Regions from separate parts of the Achromobacter aegrifaciens genome, predicted to be linked through region 1. Evidence: riboswitches for the same ligand, from Rfam matches in the RefSeq annotation. Region 1 holds a riboswitch; the other holds the start of a gene.
What was found. A riboswitch is a leader RNA that binds a small molecule or an ion and turns the genes downstream of it on or off. The one in region 1 is predicted to bind manganese.
Positions count from the first base shown of each region.

Region 1 (9,045 bases):
AGGAAAGACATGCCCCGTCGTTCGGCGCGGGCATCCAGATCCTGCAGCTCGCGACGAGCCTGCCTTCGCTCGACTGCCAGAAATGGGTCCTGGCGCCGGGCGCCCGCAGTGAAGGCGCCTATACGCACCATGGAGAGGAGTGCATACACGTCATCGCCGGCGAATTCAGCATTACGGTCGATCTGGCGGCGCCCGTGACCTTGCGCGCCGGAGACAGCATTTCGTTCCTGAGCGGACGGCCTCATTCGTGGAAAGTCGTCGGCGAGCAAACCGTGGAACTGTTCTGGGTCAATACGCCGAAGAGCTTCTAAGCTGACGACGTATGCCACCCGCCGCGGTTTTCAGGCCGAAGCGGCGCGGGCACGGGCCTTGGAACGGGCCAGCGCATCGCGATCCGCCTTGCGCAAGCGCCCCTTGGCCGACAGGCGCATCAGGGTTCCCAGGGCCACCATCAGGCCGATCACCTCGACCAGCGCGGCCGGAATCCACATGGTCAGGCCGCCTATGGTCTGATCGGTCTGGGCCGACATGGCGATGGCGCGGCCGCATAGTTCGAACAGCGGATAGATGTCGCTTTCAGTGAAGGCAATGACCGCGCCGGCCACCATTTGCGGCAGCATCGTCAGCACGGGAGAAATGACCCGGCCGCCCGGCGTCATGGCCGCGGGCGGCGCGGGCCTGCGGTCCAGGATCAGGTTCCAGTACATGAAGCCGCTGATGACCACCGACCAGTTCATCAGGCGGTAGAGGCGCCAGTCCAGCATGGAATAGAACTGCACCGACGGGATCAGCCAGACCAGCACCAGGAAAACAAACAGCGTCGGCACGAAGATCTTGTGGGTCAGCACCGCCACCGTGGCACGGCCGGCGCCGGTGCGCAGGAAGTCGCGCAGGCGGATGCGCCAGCGCATGGGCAGGCCCGCGCGCATCACCTGCCCCGGGAATGCCGCCATCACCAGCAGCGGCCCCAGATGGTGCAACACCAGATGCTGGATGCGGTGGATGAAGAACATGCGCTCGGCGTAGTAGTCCAGCCGGGTATGCATGGACAGGTACAGCAGCACCATGCCGGTCCAGAACAGGATGCTGCGGGCGGCGGTCACGCGATGGACCTTTTGGCCGCGCACGAACAGCACGATGGCCACCAGGAAGGAGGCCACCAGCGTGGGAGAGAACTCCCAGGGTATGAGCCATTCGAGACTATCCATGCAAACCATCCGGAAAACGTCGGGGCTGTACGAGGACGGGCGCCATGCGCCGCACCCGCCGATTGTAGTTGACCCCGGCCCGCCCTGCCCCGGCGCTCAGAAACGGTGCGAAATGCCCGTGCCTACCCGCGTGGTGTGGGAATGGGCAGGATCGAACTGGTCGTCCAGCGTGTAGTTCGACGCATAGCCGGCGAAGGCATAGAGCGTCGTGCGCGGGGACAGGCTGTAGGTATAGCCCAGCGTCATCACCTGCGCATTGCGCGCCGTCATGCCGTTGTCCCAATGCCAGTCCGGATGGGCCAGCGACCATTGCACCAGCACGGCGCCAGGCCCGACCGGCACGCTGACCCCGACCAGCCAGGCATCGACCGTGCCGCCGCGCACGAAGGCAGCCGGTCCCAGGCCCATGCCCAGTCCGTCGGGATCGCCCCCGTCCAGCCCGACATCGCCGTTGCGCTGGCGCGACCAGGCCAGGGACAGCTTCAGCACCTCGAAGTCATAGGAAGCGCCCAGCTGGACCGCTTGCGGCCGTCCGTTGCTGCCCGGCGGCGCGTCGGCCAGGCGCAGCTGGTCCCAGGTGGCGACCGCCAGCAAGGGTCCATCCTCATATTTCAGGCCGAGACTGAGCGCGCGGTTGTTGTTGGCCGTTTTGAACTGGCTGCGGTCGTCGGCGTCGAAGGAATAGCCGATGCCTGCCTGGAAGCCCTGCCATACCGGCGTGTAGTAATTGACCAGGTTGCTGAGCTGGTAGTTGTCGGACGCCTTGAAGGTGGCACCCATGCCCATTTCCTTCCAGGACGCGATTTCCAGGGAATTGCCGTAGACCTGGCCTATGGTGTGCTGGCGCCCCAACCGCAGGTCGCCGAAGCTGTCATGCCCCAGGCCGACCCAGGCGGCGTAATTGAAGTAGCGGTCGTCGTCGGCCCGCTTGCCCGACGAGGGATCGAAGCCGCTTTCCAGCTGGAACCTGGCGCTCCAGCCCCCGCCCATGTCTTCCGCCCCCGTCATGCCCCACAGGGTATCGGTCAATCCGCCGTTGAGCAGCCCGCTGTGGCTGCCCTGCCCCGAGACCGAGGTGACGGCCAGCCCCGCGTCCACCACCCCGTACAGCGTCAGCCCCTGCCCGGTCTCGGCGCAGCGCCCCGCCAAGGGAAGGGCCAGGCCCACTGCCATCAGCGCGGCAAAAGTAGCGATTCTCATGTGTTTCTCCTGATCGCGCGGCGGGCTTGCGCCCGCCGCGGGCCTCATCTACTTATTGCCAGCCGTAGCGGCGGACCCAGATTCCCTTCAGGAACTGCGTCAGCGTGCAATAAGCCAACAGGATGCCGACCAGCCAGGGGAAGTAGCTCAACGGCAGCGGCTGCAGCTGGAGGTACTCGGCCAAGGGCGAAAACGGCAGCAGCAACCCCATCGTCACCACCAGCAGGGTCATGCCCATCAGCGGCCACGCGGCGCGGCTTTGCAGGAACGGGATCTTGCGTGTGCGGATCATATGGACGATGAGCGTCTGCGACAACAATCCTTCGACGAACCAGCCCGACTGGAATAGCGTCTGGTGTTCCGGCGTATTGGCCTGGAAAACGTACCACATGAGCGCATAGGTGGCGATGTCGAACAGGGAACTGATCGGACCGAAAAACACCATGAAGCGACCCAGGCCGTCAGGGTCCCACTGTTGCGGCTTCTTCAACAATTCTTCGTCGACATTGTCGAACGGGATTGCGGTCTGGGAAATGTCGTACATCAAGTTCTGCACCAGCAGGTGGATGGGCAGCATCGGCAGAAACGGCAGAAAGGCGCTGGCGACCAGGACCGAGAAGACATTGCCGAAGTTCGAGCTGGCCGTCATCTTCAGGTACTTGAGCATGTTGCAGAAGGTCTTGCGACCTTCGATGACGCCGTCCTCCAGCACCATCAGGCTCTTTTCCAGCAGGATGATGTCCGCAGCCTCTTTGGAAATATCGACCGCCGAATCCACCGAGATGCCCACGTCGGCCGCCCGCAGGGCTGGCGCGTCGTTGATGCCGTCGCCCATGAAGCCCACGGTGTTTCCCTGGGCCCTGAGGCTGCGCACAATGCGCTCCTTGTGGGCCGGCGTGAGCCGCGCGAACACATTGGCCTCGCGCACGGCGGCGGCCAGTTGCGCCTCGTCCATTGCCTCGATATCGGCGCCCAGATAGACCTTGCGCACCTCGAAATCGACCTCGCGGCAGACCTTCTGCGTCACCAGCTCCACATCGCCGGTCAGCACCTTCACTTCGATGCCGGAATCCTTGAGCGCCTTGAGCGCGGGGGCGGTGGATTCCTTGGGAGGATCCAGGAAGGCCATGTATCCGACCAGCACCAGATCGGACTCGTCGGCCACGCCGTAGGTTTGCTGGGTGGGCGGCATTTCCTTGACGCCCACCGCGATGACACGCAGACCGTCGCGATTCAAGTCCGCCGTCACCCGGCGGATGTCGGCCCGGCGGGCATCGGTCAGCAGATGCTCTTCGTGGCCCACGCGCAGGCGGGTGCAGACCGCCAGCATCTCCTCCAGCGCGCCCTTGCAGATCAATTCGTGATGCTCGCGGCCATTCTCGGTTTCGTTGACCACGACCGACATGCGGCGCCGGGAAAAATCGAAGGGGATCTCGTCGACCTTGCGGTACTTTGCCGCCAGATCCAGCTTGCGCTCGACTTCGGCGTGCTGCAGCACCGCCACATCCAGCAGGTTCTTCAAACCGGTCTGGTAGTAGCTGTTGAGATAGGCGTAGGCCAGCACGTCGTCGCTGCTGGCGCCGTAGACGTCGGTGTGGCGCTCCAGCACGATGCGGTCCTGGGTCAGGGTGCCGGTCTTGTCCGTGCACAGCACGTTCATCGCGCCCAGGTTCTGGATCGCGTCCAGCCGCTTGACCACGACCTTGCGGCGCGACATGCGCACGGCGCCCTTGGCCAGGGTGGCCGTGACGATCATGGGCAGCATTTCGGGCGTCAGGCCCACGGCGATGGCCAGCGCGAACAGCAGCGCCTCCATCCAGTCGCCCTTGGTAAAGCCGTTGATCAGCATGACGATGGGCGCCATGACCAGCATGAAACGGATCAGCACCCAACTCACGCGGTTGATGCCCTGCTGGAACTGGGTCGGCGCACGGCTGGTCTGCGTGACGCGCCCGGCCAATTGGCCGAAGTAGCTGCGCGAGCCCGTGGCGACCACCAGGGCGCTGCCCGAGCCGCTGACCACGTTGGTACCCATGAACGCCATGTTCTCAAGTTCCAGCGCGTTGGCGGTCTCGCTGCGCTGCGTGGCGTACTTTTCGACAGGCAGCGATTCGCCCGTCAGCGCGGCCTGCGCGATGAACAGGTCCTTGGCATTCAGGATGCGGCAGTCGGCGGGAATCATGTCGCCCGCGGACAGCAGCACCACGTCGCCCGGCACCAGCTCCGCCAGCGGCACCTCGATCTGGCGCGAGCCGCTGACATGCAGCGCCACGCCGAAATAGCGGCGGGCATCGCCCTCGGCCTGGGTCGCCGGGTCGCTGCGCAGCACGGTGGCGGTGTTCTGCACCATGGCCTTGAGCGCCTCGGCGGCGCGGCTGGAGCGCTGTTCCTGCGCAAACCGCAGCACGGTGGAGATGAGCACCATGGCGCCGATGATGAATACCGCTGTCCAGGACTGGTCGTCAGGCACGGCCATGCGCACGTCGGTGAGCCAGGACAGCGCCGCCAGCGCGGTCAGAAGCAGGTTGAACGGATTCCGATAGGACAGCCACAGATGCGTGTACCAGGAGAGCGGCTTTTCGTGGTCGACCTCGTTGGCGCCGTAGCGTTCGCGCGCGGTCTGCGCCTGGGCCTCGGACAGCCCGCCGCGGCTGCTGCCGAACAGGGCGAACAGGGCGCCGAAGCCCATGCGCGACAGGTCCAGCATCTGGCGGTTGGCATGGCGCGCGGTGTCGGAAGACGCCGCGGCGGTCGCGACGCCGCGTTCCGGCATGGGCGAACGGCGGAAGTGTCTGGCGCTATGGCGCAGGCCCGCCGCCGACGTAAAGAAGGACTTGAGAAACTTGAACATCGGAGTGCTCCGGTTGTACGTGTAGTTGTTGGAGACACGGACGACCCTGCCCTCTGCTGGCTGCGCGCGGGCAGCAGTGGTCCGCGGCTTTCGCGCAGAAAGCCGTCAAACCGCCGCGTACAGGCGTGCGCAGGCGCCGGGGCAATGTTGCCGGTATCCGGATCGCATGAAATGCGCCGGGTGCGGAAAACGGATGGGAGCTAGCGGAGGAATCGGCGCCGGCGGCAGAGGCGCACGCGACGTGGGCCAGGCCGGTGATTCTTGGCTGCGGACTCCGTACGGGCCAGGATGACTATCCTGCCTGTCGGCTCGCAGCGAGGAGACAGGTCAGACAGGCATGCCGGCGCCGCGCACTGGGCGCAATCGAGGCTCGGGGTCTAAGGCACTGGGCATGATCTCTCCTGTGGAAGAAAGGATGGCTTCAGGCCAGCGCGGCCTGCGCGGCCGGCGTCGTGGTCTGGGTGCCGAAATGCACGTGGCGCACGGCGGGATTGGCGCTCAGGCGGCGCGCCTGCGACATCAGTTCGCCCCGCAGCTCCGGGGGGCAATTGACGGTGATGCAGGCGGATGCCATGCCAGGATCCCGGCCCTGGTCGATCTGCACTTGCGAGACGTCCAGGCCGGCGGCGCTGAAGTCCAGGCAGATCTGCTTGCGCAAGGCGCCCAGTTCGTCGCGCGGACAGATGACCGTCAGGCGCGAAGTGCCGCGGCGGCGGCCCAGGGCGGTGGCGCGGTCCACGCCGGCGCGGCGTAGGAACAAGTCGAAGAAACGCATAACGACCTCCATTGCAAGAATGGGGAGCGTGATCGCGAATACGCGCGCATGCGCGCTGCGCGTGGCGGACAGGCACGAGAAAAACGTGCGCGAACGCTGACGCTGCGGCTGAAGCGGCGGTTCTGGCGGTTTATGTTGGGGAGTTTCCCGGCAAGCCGCTGGCTTGCGCGATTGCCCGGGCTTGCGCCTGGAGCTTGGGATACAACCGCAACCTGTTCAACAGGCTGCGGCAGACGGAGTTCTGCGTGGACCTGTTAAACAGCGACGTCGATGCAAGATCGACAACTTTCGCCGGAATCGGTATTCACGAAGACTGCTCCTGGGATGGATAACGGGCAAGATTTTACGCGGGTTTCCACTTATGGACAAGGCTTTTGGCGCTAAATCGAGCCTGAATGCGGAAAAAAACGCGGGGCCCCAAGCCCCGCGCACTAAACGCCGTCAGACGTAGAAATGCCAGCCCAGATAGGCTGCGAACACGGCATACAGGCCCCCCACGGCCGACAACGCCGGCACGCTCATGGCCGAGCGGCGGAAACGGAGCCACAGCAGGCCGATCGACAGCATCGTGAACAGGCCTGCCGCGAGCAGGGGACCGTCCAGCAGCCAGGGCGTCATGAAGATACCCAGCGCGCTTGGGATGGTCGCCTGAATCATCATGGCGCCCGAAATATTGGCCAGCGCCAGCCGTTCCTTGCCCTGGCGCACCCAGATCAGCGCGTTCATGATTTCCGGCAGCTCGGTCGCCACCGGCGCCAGCAACAGCGCGGCCACATGAGGCGATGCGCCCATCGCCACGCCCAGCAACTCGATCTGGTTCACGAACACATGCGATGCCCCGGCGATCACGACCAGGGCCAGCACCGTCTGCGTGACTGCCCAGAACATGCTCGGATCCTCGTCGCGCGGGCGCAGCTTCAGCGGTTCGAGGTCCTCGCTGTCCAGGCTCTCCTCGTCGTTGCTGAGCTCGCGCTTGACGTAAAGGCCGTAGGTGGCCAGGAACAGGATGCCCAACCAGGGCTTCCAGGCAAAGGCCAGCAGGCCCAGGCCCACCTTGAAGATGAAGATGCCCATGAACCAGGCCTGGTCGCGGGCCAGCCTGCGCTGGTCCGCGTTGATACAGTCCGCCTGCGTGGCCCGCCCGCGGCGCGAGCGCCACAGAGCCAGGCCAACCACCGCATACGCCAGCGTCGCCAGCACCAGCGGGCCGCCCATGGCGGCACCGACGCCTATGTCTTTTTGCTCGGGGGTCTCGCCAAACACGACAGCCATGAAGGTCACGGCACTTTCCGGCAAGGCCGTACCGAACGCGGCCAGCACGGTGCCGGTGGCGGTGGCGCCAAGCTGGAAGCGATGGCCGACCCATTCGACGCCGTTCACGAAGAACTCGCAGGCGAAGTAGATCACTGCCGCTGACAGGAAAAACAGGAACAGGGTGAGAAACATATGGGCGAGCCGGACGAGCAGAAACCAATTGGCGCGACGTCGCGGCTCGCCCGGCTGGGGTGAACGCAACGCGGCCAAAGGTCTCGCCTGGCTGATCCATGCGGCGGGTGCCGCCGTGCATGGATACCGCTACTAGCGCCATGGAGTTCTAGCGGCTGCTGCGCGGCGCTGAACCACCAAGTCTGTTGACGCTAGCTCCTTTGTGGGGACAAAGGATGGCTACTCCCCAATGACAGAGCGGCGATTGTAGCAGCTTGGCCTGCGCGGTCCAGCGAATTCAGTGCGCCCCTTGCGGGCTGTCGCAAGCAGGGGATGGCAGGTAAAGTAAACGGCATCCTCACCCTGCCGGGGTTCGCGCCCCAGTCCGCCATGAGCCTGCCTCCCGACGACATCGCCCCTTACGCCGCGCGGCGCCAACGCCTGATGGCGCAGATGCGCGCGGAGGGCGGCGGCATCGCCATACTGGCGACCGCCCCGGAAGCCACGCGCAACCGCGACGCGGAATATCCATACCGGCACGACAGCGACTTCTTCTACCTGACCGGCTTCACCGAACCCGGCGCCTGGCTGGTGCTGACCGCCGGTGCGACCGACCGCGCCCTGCTCTTCTGCCGCCCCCGCCACATCGAACATGAAATATGGGAGGGCAAGCGCTTCGGCCCCGAGGCGGCTGCCGCGCATTTCGGCTTCGACGACGCCCATCCGCTCGATGCGCTGGACGAACTGATGCCTGCGCTGCTGCAGGACCATGCCACCTTGTACGCTCCACTGGCGGGCGACAAGCGCAGCGACGGGCGCCTGCACCGCTGGCTGGCCGCGGCGCGCGAGGCTGGCCGCGGCGGCCATGCGCCGCCCTCGCGCCAACAGGACATCCGGCCGCTGCTGGCCGAGATGCGGCTGATCAAGGACGCCACGGAAATCGCGGCCATGCGGCGCGCGGCCAAGATCTCCGCCGGCGCCCACGTGCGCGCCATGCGCGTCGCCCGCGCCGGCATGCGGGAATACGAGATCGAGGCCGAACTGCTGTACGAGTTCCGCCGCCACGGCGCGCAATCGGTGGCCTACAACAGCATCGTGGCCACCGGCGCCAATGCCTGCGTGCTGCACTACCCGGCCGGCGAAGCCGTGTTGCGCGACGGCGACCTGGTGCTGATCGACGCAGGCTGCGAGGTCGACAGCTACGCCAGCGACATCACCCGGACATTCCCGGTGAACGGCCGCTACAGCGGTCCGCAGCGCGCGCTGTACGACCTGACGGTGGCCGCGCAGGATGCCGCCGCCCAGGCCACGGCGCCCGGCCGCAGCTTCAACGACGGCCATCAGGCCGCCCTGCGCGTGCTGGCGCAGGGCATGCTGGACCTGAAACTCTTGAAAGGCTCGCTGGACGGGGTGCTGGAATCCGGCGACTACAGCCGCTTCTACATGCACCGCACCGGCCACTGGCTGGGCTTGGACGTGCACGACGTGGGCGACTACCGCCAGCCCGGCCCGGCCCACGGCGCCGAACGCCCCTGGCGCAAGCTGGAACCGGGAATGATGCTGACGATCGAGCCCGGCATCTACGT
Region 1 is NZ_CADIKO010000003.1:238,413-247,457, reverse strand. Features, by position in the region: gene HV793_RS20125 (MerR family transcriptional regulator) at 1-311, shown strand, start outside; gene HV793_RS20120 (cytochrome c oxidase assembly protein) at 342-1,217, opposite strand; gene HV793_RS20115 (porin) at 1,305-2,408, opposite strand; gene mgtA (magnesium-translocating P-type ATPase) at 2,461-5,259, opposite strand; gene HV793_RS20105 (hypothetical protein) at 5,681-6,034, opposite strand; gene HV793_RS20100 (sodium:calcium antiporter) at 6,476-7,480, opposite strand; yybP-ykoY riboswitch at 7,533-7,721, opposite strand; gene HV793_RS20095 (aminopeptidase P N-terminal domain-containing protein) at 7,850-9,045, shown strand, end outside.

Region 2 (9,045 bases), 230 kb from region 1:
GCCCTGCGGCAGAGTCCAGCCAGCCAGGCCCCGAGACCGCGGCCGCGGCCGACGGCTCGACCTCGACGCCCAGGGTGTCTTTCAGCGCCAGCAGGTTCAGGTAGAGCTCGTCATCCGACACGGTGAAGACGCCGCCTAGCTGGGGCCTCATCAGCGACGCCACCAGTTCGGAAGCCTGGCCCACGGCCAGGCCATCGGCCTCGGTGCGGTTGTCCAGGCCGATGTCGTAGACCGACACGGGGGAATCCGCGCCCGATGCCAGTTGCACCAGAAAACACGGCGACGCGACGGGTTCGGCGAAGAAGCAATGCACGTTGGGGCCGAACAGCGCCTTCAGGCCATGGCTGATGCCGCCCGGCGCGCCGCCGACGCCGCAGGGGATGTACACGAACAGAGGGTGTGCCGCATCGACCACGCGCCCTGCTTCAGCCAGTTGCCGCGCCAGTCCGCGGGCCGCTGCGGCATAGCCGAAGAACAGCAGCTCGGATTGCTCATCGTCGACGAAATGGCTGCGGGGCGCGGCCAGCGCCTGCGCCCGCCCGGCCGCGACGGCCTCGGCATAGTCGCCGGCATGCTCCACCACGCGCACGCCACGTTTGCGCAAGCGGTCCTTCTTCCATTCCTTGGCATCGGCGGACATATGCACCACGGCATCGAATCCCAGCGCGGCGGCCATGACGCCGATGCTCATGCCCAGGTTGCCGGTGCTGCCCACGGTCACGGCATACTGGCTGAACAAGGCGCGAGCCTGCGGCGTCGCCATGATGCGCCTGTCCGTCGCCTCATCCTTGAGCAGGCCGTGCTCCAACGCGATCGACTCGGCAATGGCCAGCACTTCGTGAAAGCCGCCGCGCGCCTTGATGGACCCGGCGACTGGCAGTTCATCATCGCGCTTGAGATACCAGCTGCCCGACACATCCCCGGCGCCCAGCGCCTGCTGCAAGGCTTTGGCGGGCATCAGCCGGGACTCGATATGCCCGCCCGCAGCGGCAAGCTCGGGAAACAGCGCGGCCAGCAGCGGCGCGCAACGCGCCAGGCGGTTTTCGGCCTCATCGATCAGGGCCAGGGACGGCGCGGAGCCGGGCAAGAGCCCTCCCCTAGCCGGGTTGAGCCATAGCAAAGGCGTTCTTGATTGAAGATTTTCTAATAGCTGAGGATCGAAATTGGCGGTCATCATGGACTTGCGGGTTGATGGTTCGGCGCAAATCGTAGATTCCGAAGGCATGCAAGAATAGCGATCATTTCTAATTCAGCCATTAGTTTGACTTATGTCTGCCCATTTCGACTCGACACTCCTGGGAACCCTGCGGTGTTTTGACATGGCCGGCCGCCATCTCAGCTTCACCAGGGCGGCGTCGGCCATGAACCTCACGCAAAGCGCGGTGAGCCAGCAGATCCGGCAGTTGGAAGACCGCCTGGGCTACCTGTTGTTTGTCCGCCAGCAACGCGGCCTGAAGTTCACGCCCAAGGGCGAATCGCTGTACACGACGGTCAGCCGTGCGCTTGGCGACATTCAGCAGGAAATCGAGCGGCTGGGCTTGCCGGCGTCCGCGCTGCAGGTCAATTGCCTGCCGTCGTTCGCGCTGCAATGGCTGATGCCGCGCCTGACGGAATTCCATCGCCTACAGCCGGAGGTATCAGTCCGGTTGAAGGCGGAGTTCCAACTGCTGGACCGCAAGCTGATGGAGGAAGAAGACATAGACCTCGCCATCCGCTATGACCCGGCGCACTACAGCCATTTACAGGCGGACGCCTTGCTGGACGAGTATCTGCTCGTGGTCGCAACGCCCGAATACCTGGCCGCGCACCCCGCGTTTCGCACCGGCAAATCGCTCGACGGCGTCGAGTTCCTGCACGACGCCTCTCCTTGGGTCGGCGCCGCGGAGTTCATCGAGTGGCGCACCTGGATGCAAGCGCATCGGCCGGGGTGGATCCGCCACCTGGACGGGCCGCAGTTCAATCTGGCCAGCCTGGCCATTGGCGCCGCGCTGAATCACCAGGGCGTGGCTATCGGGCGCAGCGCGATGGTCTACGACGAACTGCGCAGCGGACGGTTGGTAGACGTGTTCGGCAAGCACGTGCCCGCGCCGGCGCGCTATGTGCTGCTGTCGCGCCGGCCTGAAGAGCGGCGCACCCGGATCTTTTCCGAGTGGTTGAAATCCGAGTGCCGCAACTTCGACAGCGCGCGTTCGGCCTTGATCGGGGGTACTCGCGGATAAGCATCATCCGCGGAGCCGACGAGCGCCGCCTTCCCATGCGGCGTCAAGCCGCTGCTGCGCTCAGATGCTCATAAAGTATTGCCGCGCCTATACCGATCAGCGCGACTCCACCCAGGATCTCGGCCCGCTTCCCGGCGACGCTGCCCAGCACGCGTCCGAGCATCACGCCTATCGTCACCATCAGCGTCGTGGCCAAGCCGATGGCGATGGCCGCCACCACGATGTTCACATCCACGAACGCCAGGCCCACGCCGACCGCCATGGCGTCGATGCTGGTGGCCAGGCCCGTAGCCGCCAGCAGCCAGAAGGAATGCCGGGTGACGGGCGCGGCGTCCTCGTCCTCTTCCTTGAGGCCGTTGCGTATCATCAGCAAACCCAGAATACAGAGCATCGCGAACGCGATCCAATGGTCCCAGGCGATCACATACTTTGCCGCGACCGAGCCCAGTCCCCAACCTATCACCGGCGTGATGGCTTCGATCACGCCGAAGATCAGCCCTGTGCGCAGGGCCTCCGGAAATCGGGGCTTGTAGAGCGCGGCGCCTTTGCTGATGGCCGCGGCGAACGCGTCCGTGGACATGGCGAACGCGAGAACGATGATGGCGATGGGATTCATTGGAGTGGGGATCCTGCTGGGCGGAAACGGCACGGATCCTCCGCGCCGCCCGGCATCGCGCGAAAAATCCGTGGTCTCGCCAAGCATGGATGCCGCTTGCGCCATGGCCGAGGAAGCCAAGAATGTTGACGCAAGCCCCTGCGGTACTGGCCGCAGGGAGGCTACTCCCCAAAGAGTGAAACCAGTCTAGCAGAGCCTGCTGACCGGCGTGTTACAGCGCTATTCCCCGCGTATTCCCGCCTTCGCGATCACCTCTTTCCAGCCCTTGGCCTCCCTGTCCACCCATGCCTGTGCCCGCGCCTTGCCTGCGAACGGCCCGCGCATGCCCAGCACGGCCATGCTCTGCTGGAACTCCGGCATGGCGTAGACCTTGGCCAGCGCGTCTTCCCAGACCTGCGCGACCTCCTTGGGCGTGCCCTTGGGCGCCATGACCAGGAAGGCGAACGACACGTCGTAGTCTTTCAAGCCAGCCACGCCCGACTGCGCCGCCGTGGGGACTTCAGGCAGGTCGGCGTCGCGTTCCTTGCCCGACACCGCCAAGGCCTTCAGCTTGCCTGCCCGTACATGCGGCAGGACGCCGGGCGTGGCAAGAAAGGCGGCCTGTATCTGATCGCCCAGCAGCGCGTTCACGGCAGGCGCGTTGCCGCGATATGGCACATGCGCGACTTCCATGCCAGCCGCGAGACGGAGCTTTTCGAAGGCCAGGTTGCCGGGACTGCCGTAGCCGGCTGAGGCATAGGTGATGCGATTGGCCTTGGCGTAGCGCAGGAATTCGTCCAGCGTATTGATGCCGAGTTCGGGGCGCACCGCCAGCGCCAGGCCGAAGGAGCCGGCCAGGCTCAGCGGTTCCAGCCGCTGGGTGACGTCCTTGTCCAAGCCTTTGAAAATGTATGGGTTGACGGTCATGAGCGTGTCCAGCGTCATCAGCAGCGTGTAGCCGTCGGGCGCGGCCTGGGCCACGGACTGGGCGCCGATGTTGCCGGACGCGCCAGAGCGGTTTTCGACGACGATGGTCTGGCCCAGGATCTTGCCGGCATGCTGCGCGATGGCGCGGGCTTCCAGGTCCAGCGGGCCCGCGGGCGGGAAGTTGACGATGAGGCGCACGGGACGCGACGGATAGTCGGACGCCACCGCGACCGAGGTTGCGGCCACGAGCAGCGCCGTACAGAGCAACAAGGACTTGATCATGCTTTTCTCCTGGATGGCGCCAACCCGCAGGCAGGCGCCGTGGCGGCGGAATCAGGCGATGGCGGTGGGGTGCGGGCTGGTCTCGGCGTGCCGGATCATGCTGCGCGACAGTTCCAGCAGCAGTTCTGCGCGCAACGCGCCGGCGGCGGGGTCGTCCCACAGGTTGCGCAGTTCGTGGGGGTCTTCTTGTAGATCGTAGAGTTCGCCCCAGGCGGCATCGGCATAGACGCTGAGCCTGTGGCGCGGCGTCTGCAAGGTACGCATGCGGGTGCGGCCGGGAAAGCCGAACATGGTGCGCTGGCCCTCTTCCTCGATCAGCACCGCGTCGCGCACGCGCTCGGTCTCGCCCGACATGAGCGGCAGCAACGATGCGCCCTGCATGCCGTTGTAGGCAGGCAGGCCCGCGCGCGCCAGCACGGTAGCGGGGATGTCGGCGGTGGAACACAGCGCCTGGCTGCGCGCAGCGACGGGCGCCGCCTGCGGATCGCGCCAGATGAAGGGCGTGCGGATCAGGCTCTGATAATGGATCGGCCCCTTGAGCAGCAGTTGGTGGTCGCCGAAGTAGTCGCCATGATCGCTGGTGAAGATGACGATGGTGTTGTGGTCCAGCCCGGTCGCGCGCAGCGCCCGCATGACGCGGCCGATGGTGGCGTCGATATGGCTGATGGAGCCGTAGTTCAGCGCGATGGCCTCGCGCGCCTCGCGCTCGGTGCAGGCAAAGATGGCGGGCGTGTGCTTGACGGCCTTGCCCTGATTGCGCTGCTGGTGCATCCAGGCTACGTGAGGCGGCGGCTGGTGGCCCGGCGCGGCGCTGGCGTGGAACGACTCGGGCAGGGTCACGTCTTCCGGGCGGTACATGTCCCAGTACTTGCCGTGAGGCGTGAAAGGATGATGCGGATCGGGAAACGAGCACTGGATGAAGAAGGGCTTGCCGTTGGCCGCGTTGTCGCGCAACTGCGCGATGGTCTGGTCGCCGATGTAGGCGGTGGTGGAGCATTCTTCCGGCACGCGGGTGCGCCAGGCCTGATGATGCTCTGGCAGCACATAGCCGGGCGCGGGCAGGGCATGCTCGGGCCCCCACAGGCGCCGCGCCTCGGGATGTTCGCGGGCCAGCCAGCGCTCGTAATGGCCCCAGACCTGGTCGCCGTGATCCACCGCCAGCGCCACGCGCTCGAAGCCGTAGAACGGCGTCTGCAGATCATGCCCAGGATCCGTGCGCCACAGCGGGCCCCATTCCTGATCGTAGTTGCCGGGCTCGACGGTCCAGGCCTCGCCGTGCGCGCCGTCGCTCGCCGGCGGCCAGACGGCGGGCTTGCCGGTCATGTTCTGCAAGTGCGACTTGCCGATCAATGCGGTGGAATAGCCCGCGCCGCGCAAGCGGTCGACGAACGTGGTGGCGCGCTGCGACAGCGGAATTCCGTTGTGGCGCACGCCATGCACCGAGGGCATGCGGCCCGTCATCAGGGTGGCGCGGTTGGGCATGCAGATGGGCGACGCCACATAGAAGCGGTCCGCCGACCACCCCTGCCCCGCCAACGCGTCCAGCTCCGGCGTGCGCAGCATGGGGTTGCCATAGCTGCCCAGATGGTCCGCGCGCTGCTGATCCGTGATGAATAGCAGGAAATTCGGCTGCATCGTGTCTCCTCGCCGCCAGCTTTGCGCCGGCTTGGCTCTGTTGTCAGGCCATTATGTGTAGAGGAGACATAAATTGATAATGAATTAATATTACCGAGCCATAACTCTGCATTTATGTCTCAAGGATGCCCGCATGGACTGGACCCACCGCATCCGCCTGCGCCACCTGGCCATCCTGGTGCGCCTGTGCGAAACCCGCAACCTGAGCCAGGTCGCGTCGGAACTCAACATCACACAGCCGGCGCTGTCGAAGTGGCTGAAGGACCTGGAAGCAGACATCGGCCTGACGCTGTTCGAGCGCCACGCGCGCGGCATCGAACCCACGCTGTATGGACTGGAACTGCGCACGCATGCGCGCGAGATCCTGGGCAAGCTGGGCCGCGCCCAGGACTCCATGGCGCAGCTGGCCCGCGGCGCCACCGGCACGCTGGCAGTGGGCGTTACGCCCAATATCGCGCCGGTGCTGCTGCCGCCCAGCATCCGGCGCTTTCGCGAACGCTATCCGCGCGTGCTGCTGCGCCTGGCCGAGAACACGCTGGACTACCTGCTGCCGCTGATGCAGGAAGGCACGTTCGACGTGCTGGTGGGACGCCTGGAACAGCACTCGCTGCCGCGCAACCTGCACTACGAAGAGTTGTACGGCGAGCCCATCTGCCTGGCCGTGGGCACGGCGCATCCGCTGGCGAACAAGCGCAAGGTGACATGGGAGGACGTGCAGGAATACCCCTGGATCGCGCCCGGCGCTTCAACACCGATGCGGATACGCATCGATTACGAACTGGCGCTGGCCGGCCAGCCCGCGCCCTGGCATCAGGTGGAATCGTCGTCGGTGCTGGTCAACCTGGCGCTATTGGACGGATCGGATCTGGTACTGCCGATCTCCGAGCGGCTGGCAAAGCATTTCGCCAAGCAGCACATGATCAAGGTATTGCCGCTGGCGATGCGCAGCCGCGGGATTACAGGCATGGTGTGGCGAGACGCCGCGCTGGCCTCGGAACATGCGGCGTACTTCATGGAGTGCCTGCGGCTGGCGCGGTGACGGCGACAGGAAATGGCAGATAATCCACGGCACTCCCTGCCGCCTCTCCAGAGGTCGGCGACAAAATGCGCCAACCAGTCCTGAACGGAATGCCATGAACCGATCCGAATACGAAACCGAACTGCTGCGCATCCTGCGCGCCCACGACGCCGCGGCGCGCGCCACACTGACAGCGCTGATCGCCGCCCTGCCGCCCAAGGCGCGCGAGATCCACTTCGTGGTGTTCCCCGACCAGGACGGCGAAGGCACATTCTCCGTGGTGGCCAGCCTGGAAGGCCCGGACCTGTTCGTGCTCAACAAGGCCATCGAAGGCCACCGCTACCTGTTCGACGTGCGCCACACGGAAGACGGCATCGAGCCCGAGGTTCCTCTGTTCGCGTCGGACGAAGGTGGTTTCAACGTCCAGGACGTCATCGTCGATACGGCGATGCAATGGGTGGCGGAACTTTGGGAAACGAACGGCCAGGGCCGTTCGCCGCTGCCGGCGCTGGTATATGGGGAGGAAGGCTACGGAACGCTTGAGCCGCTCGCATTGCCGGCATAGCACTGCGGCAGGGGCTCCTACGGCGCCGCGGCCTCCGCGCTCACCAGGCCACGTGGAACATCGCCTTGGCCAACACCACGATCAGCACCATGTGGCAGAACACGCTGATATGCATGCGCCGGCTCAATGCGCCAGTCAGGCGCTTGCGGCGAGCGAGCGTCAAGGCGGTCGCGACATGGACCAGCACGCTCAAGGCAAGCGCGATCTTCAGCGACAGCAGGACGCCGAAGGACGATGCAAACGGGTTGGCGAGCGCGCTGCGGTATTGCCAGGCCAGGCCCAGGCCGGCCAGGTACAGCACGACGACCGACCACGGCAGCACGGCCCGCACGCGTGGCGCCAGCTGGCTGCCCAGCGCGCGGCGCACGTCGGGCGGCAGGCGCTTGTGCACGGGTTCCAGGAACAGCACCTCGAACGTAACGGTGCCGACGAACAGGAAGGCGGCAAGCAGGTGCAGGATGAGCAGCAAGGGGTAGGTGTTCATGGCTGCGATCGGGAATGGCCATCAACGAGGATTGTCCCATCAACCCGGAAGCCGCGGACATGACAAACATCAAACCCGCCTCGCGCGAAAGCCTCCGCGCGCCCCCGCCGCCTGGCTTGCCCGGTCCTCAGAACTTGTAGCTCACCTTCATCCAGACGTTCCTGGGCGTGCCGTAGTTGTAGCCGTTGTAGCCCCCCAGACCGCTGTAGTAATACTTGTCGGTCAGGTTTTCCACGTTGACGGACGCGGACACATGCCTGTTGAAGTCATAGCGCGCCATCAGGCCAAACAGCGTGACGCCGCCCTGGCTGGCGCGCCCTAGCCCGCCGGCTTCGTCGTAGTAGATGCTGCTCTGGTAGCTGACGTTGCCGCCGATCGTAAGCTTGCTCCATTCGCCCGGCAGCCTGTAGCTGGCGGCCAGGCGGAACAGCCGCTGCGGCGTGCTCGGCAACAGCAATGCGCCTTCGGCGTCGCGCTTGGCAAAGTAGGTGTAGCCGCCCATCAGCTGCAGGCCCGGCGCCACTTCGCCGGATGCGGTCAGCTCGAAACCCTTGCTGCGCGCGCCTTTGACGGCGCGGTAGGGAGTGCTCCCGTCCGGCAGCGGCGGGCTGGACGGATCCTCCACCGCAACGTTTTCCTCTTGGGTGCGGAATATCGCGAAGCTTGTGTTCAGCTTGCCGTCCAGGTGTTCGCCCTTCAGGCCGATTTCATAGTTCTGGCCGGTTTGAGGAGGCAGCACCACGTTGCTGGCGTCGCGCGAGGTGGTGGGAATGAAGATCCGGGTGTAGCTGGCGTAGGCCGAATAATCCTTGCTCAGGTCCACGACCACGCCGGCATAAGGCGTGAAGACGCCGTTTTCCTTTGCGGTGGGGTTGTGGGTCCAGGTGTTGGCGGGACCGTTGTAGGCCGATGAGTTTTCTTCGTACCAGGTGGTCCGCGCGCCCAGGATCAGCGACACAGGCTCGGCCACCTTCAGGCGCGCGGAACCGTAGATGGCGGTCTCCTTCGCATCCAGGAAGGTGTTGTAGAACGTGTAGGGCATGGCGGGCCGCGGCACGTCGCGCAGCTCGTAGAGATTCACGCGCCGACGGTCCCAGCCGGCGGGATTCGCCGAGTTCAGGTTGAGTTCGCTGGTGTAGCGGTTGTAGCTCAGCCCCAGGACGGCCCGGTGCTCCCTGCCGAATGCCTGGAACGGCCCTTCGGCGTAGACGTCGAAGGACTTGTTGGTGGAGCTTGCGGGGTTGTCGCGCAATTCGATGGTGGACGCGCCGGACGGATCGACAGGCTGATACGCGAGGACATAGCCCCAGGCGGCTTTTC
Region 2 is NZ_CADIKO010000003.1:472,562-481,606, reverse strand. Features, by position in the region: gene HV793_RS21265 (D-serine ammonia-lyase) at 1-1,177, opposite strand, end outside; gene HV793_RS21260 (LysR substrate-binding domain-containing protein) at 1,269-2,219, shown strand; gene mntP (manganese efflux pump MntP) at 2,263-2,835, opposite strand; yybP-ykoY riboswitch at 2,842-3,021, opposite strand; gene HV793_RS21250 (Bug family tripartite tricarboxylate transporter substrate binding protein) at 3,055-4,023, opposite strand; gene HV793_RS21245 (sulfatase family protein) at 4,075-5,658, opposite strand; gene HV793_RS21240 (LysR family transcriptional regulator) at 5,792-6,697, shown strand; gene HV793_RS21235 (DUF6389 family protein) at 6,792-7,241, shown strand; gene HV793_RS21230 (CopD family copper resistance protein) at 7,282-7,725, opposite strand; gene HV793_RS21225 (TonB-dependent siderophore receptor) at 7,853-9,045, opposite strand, start outside.
Region 2: another riboswitch for manganese. It lies ahead of mntP (manganese efflux pump MntP); the one in region 1 lies ahead of HV793_RS20100 (sodium:calcium antiporter).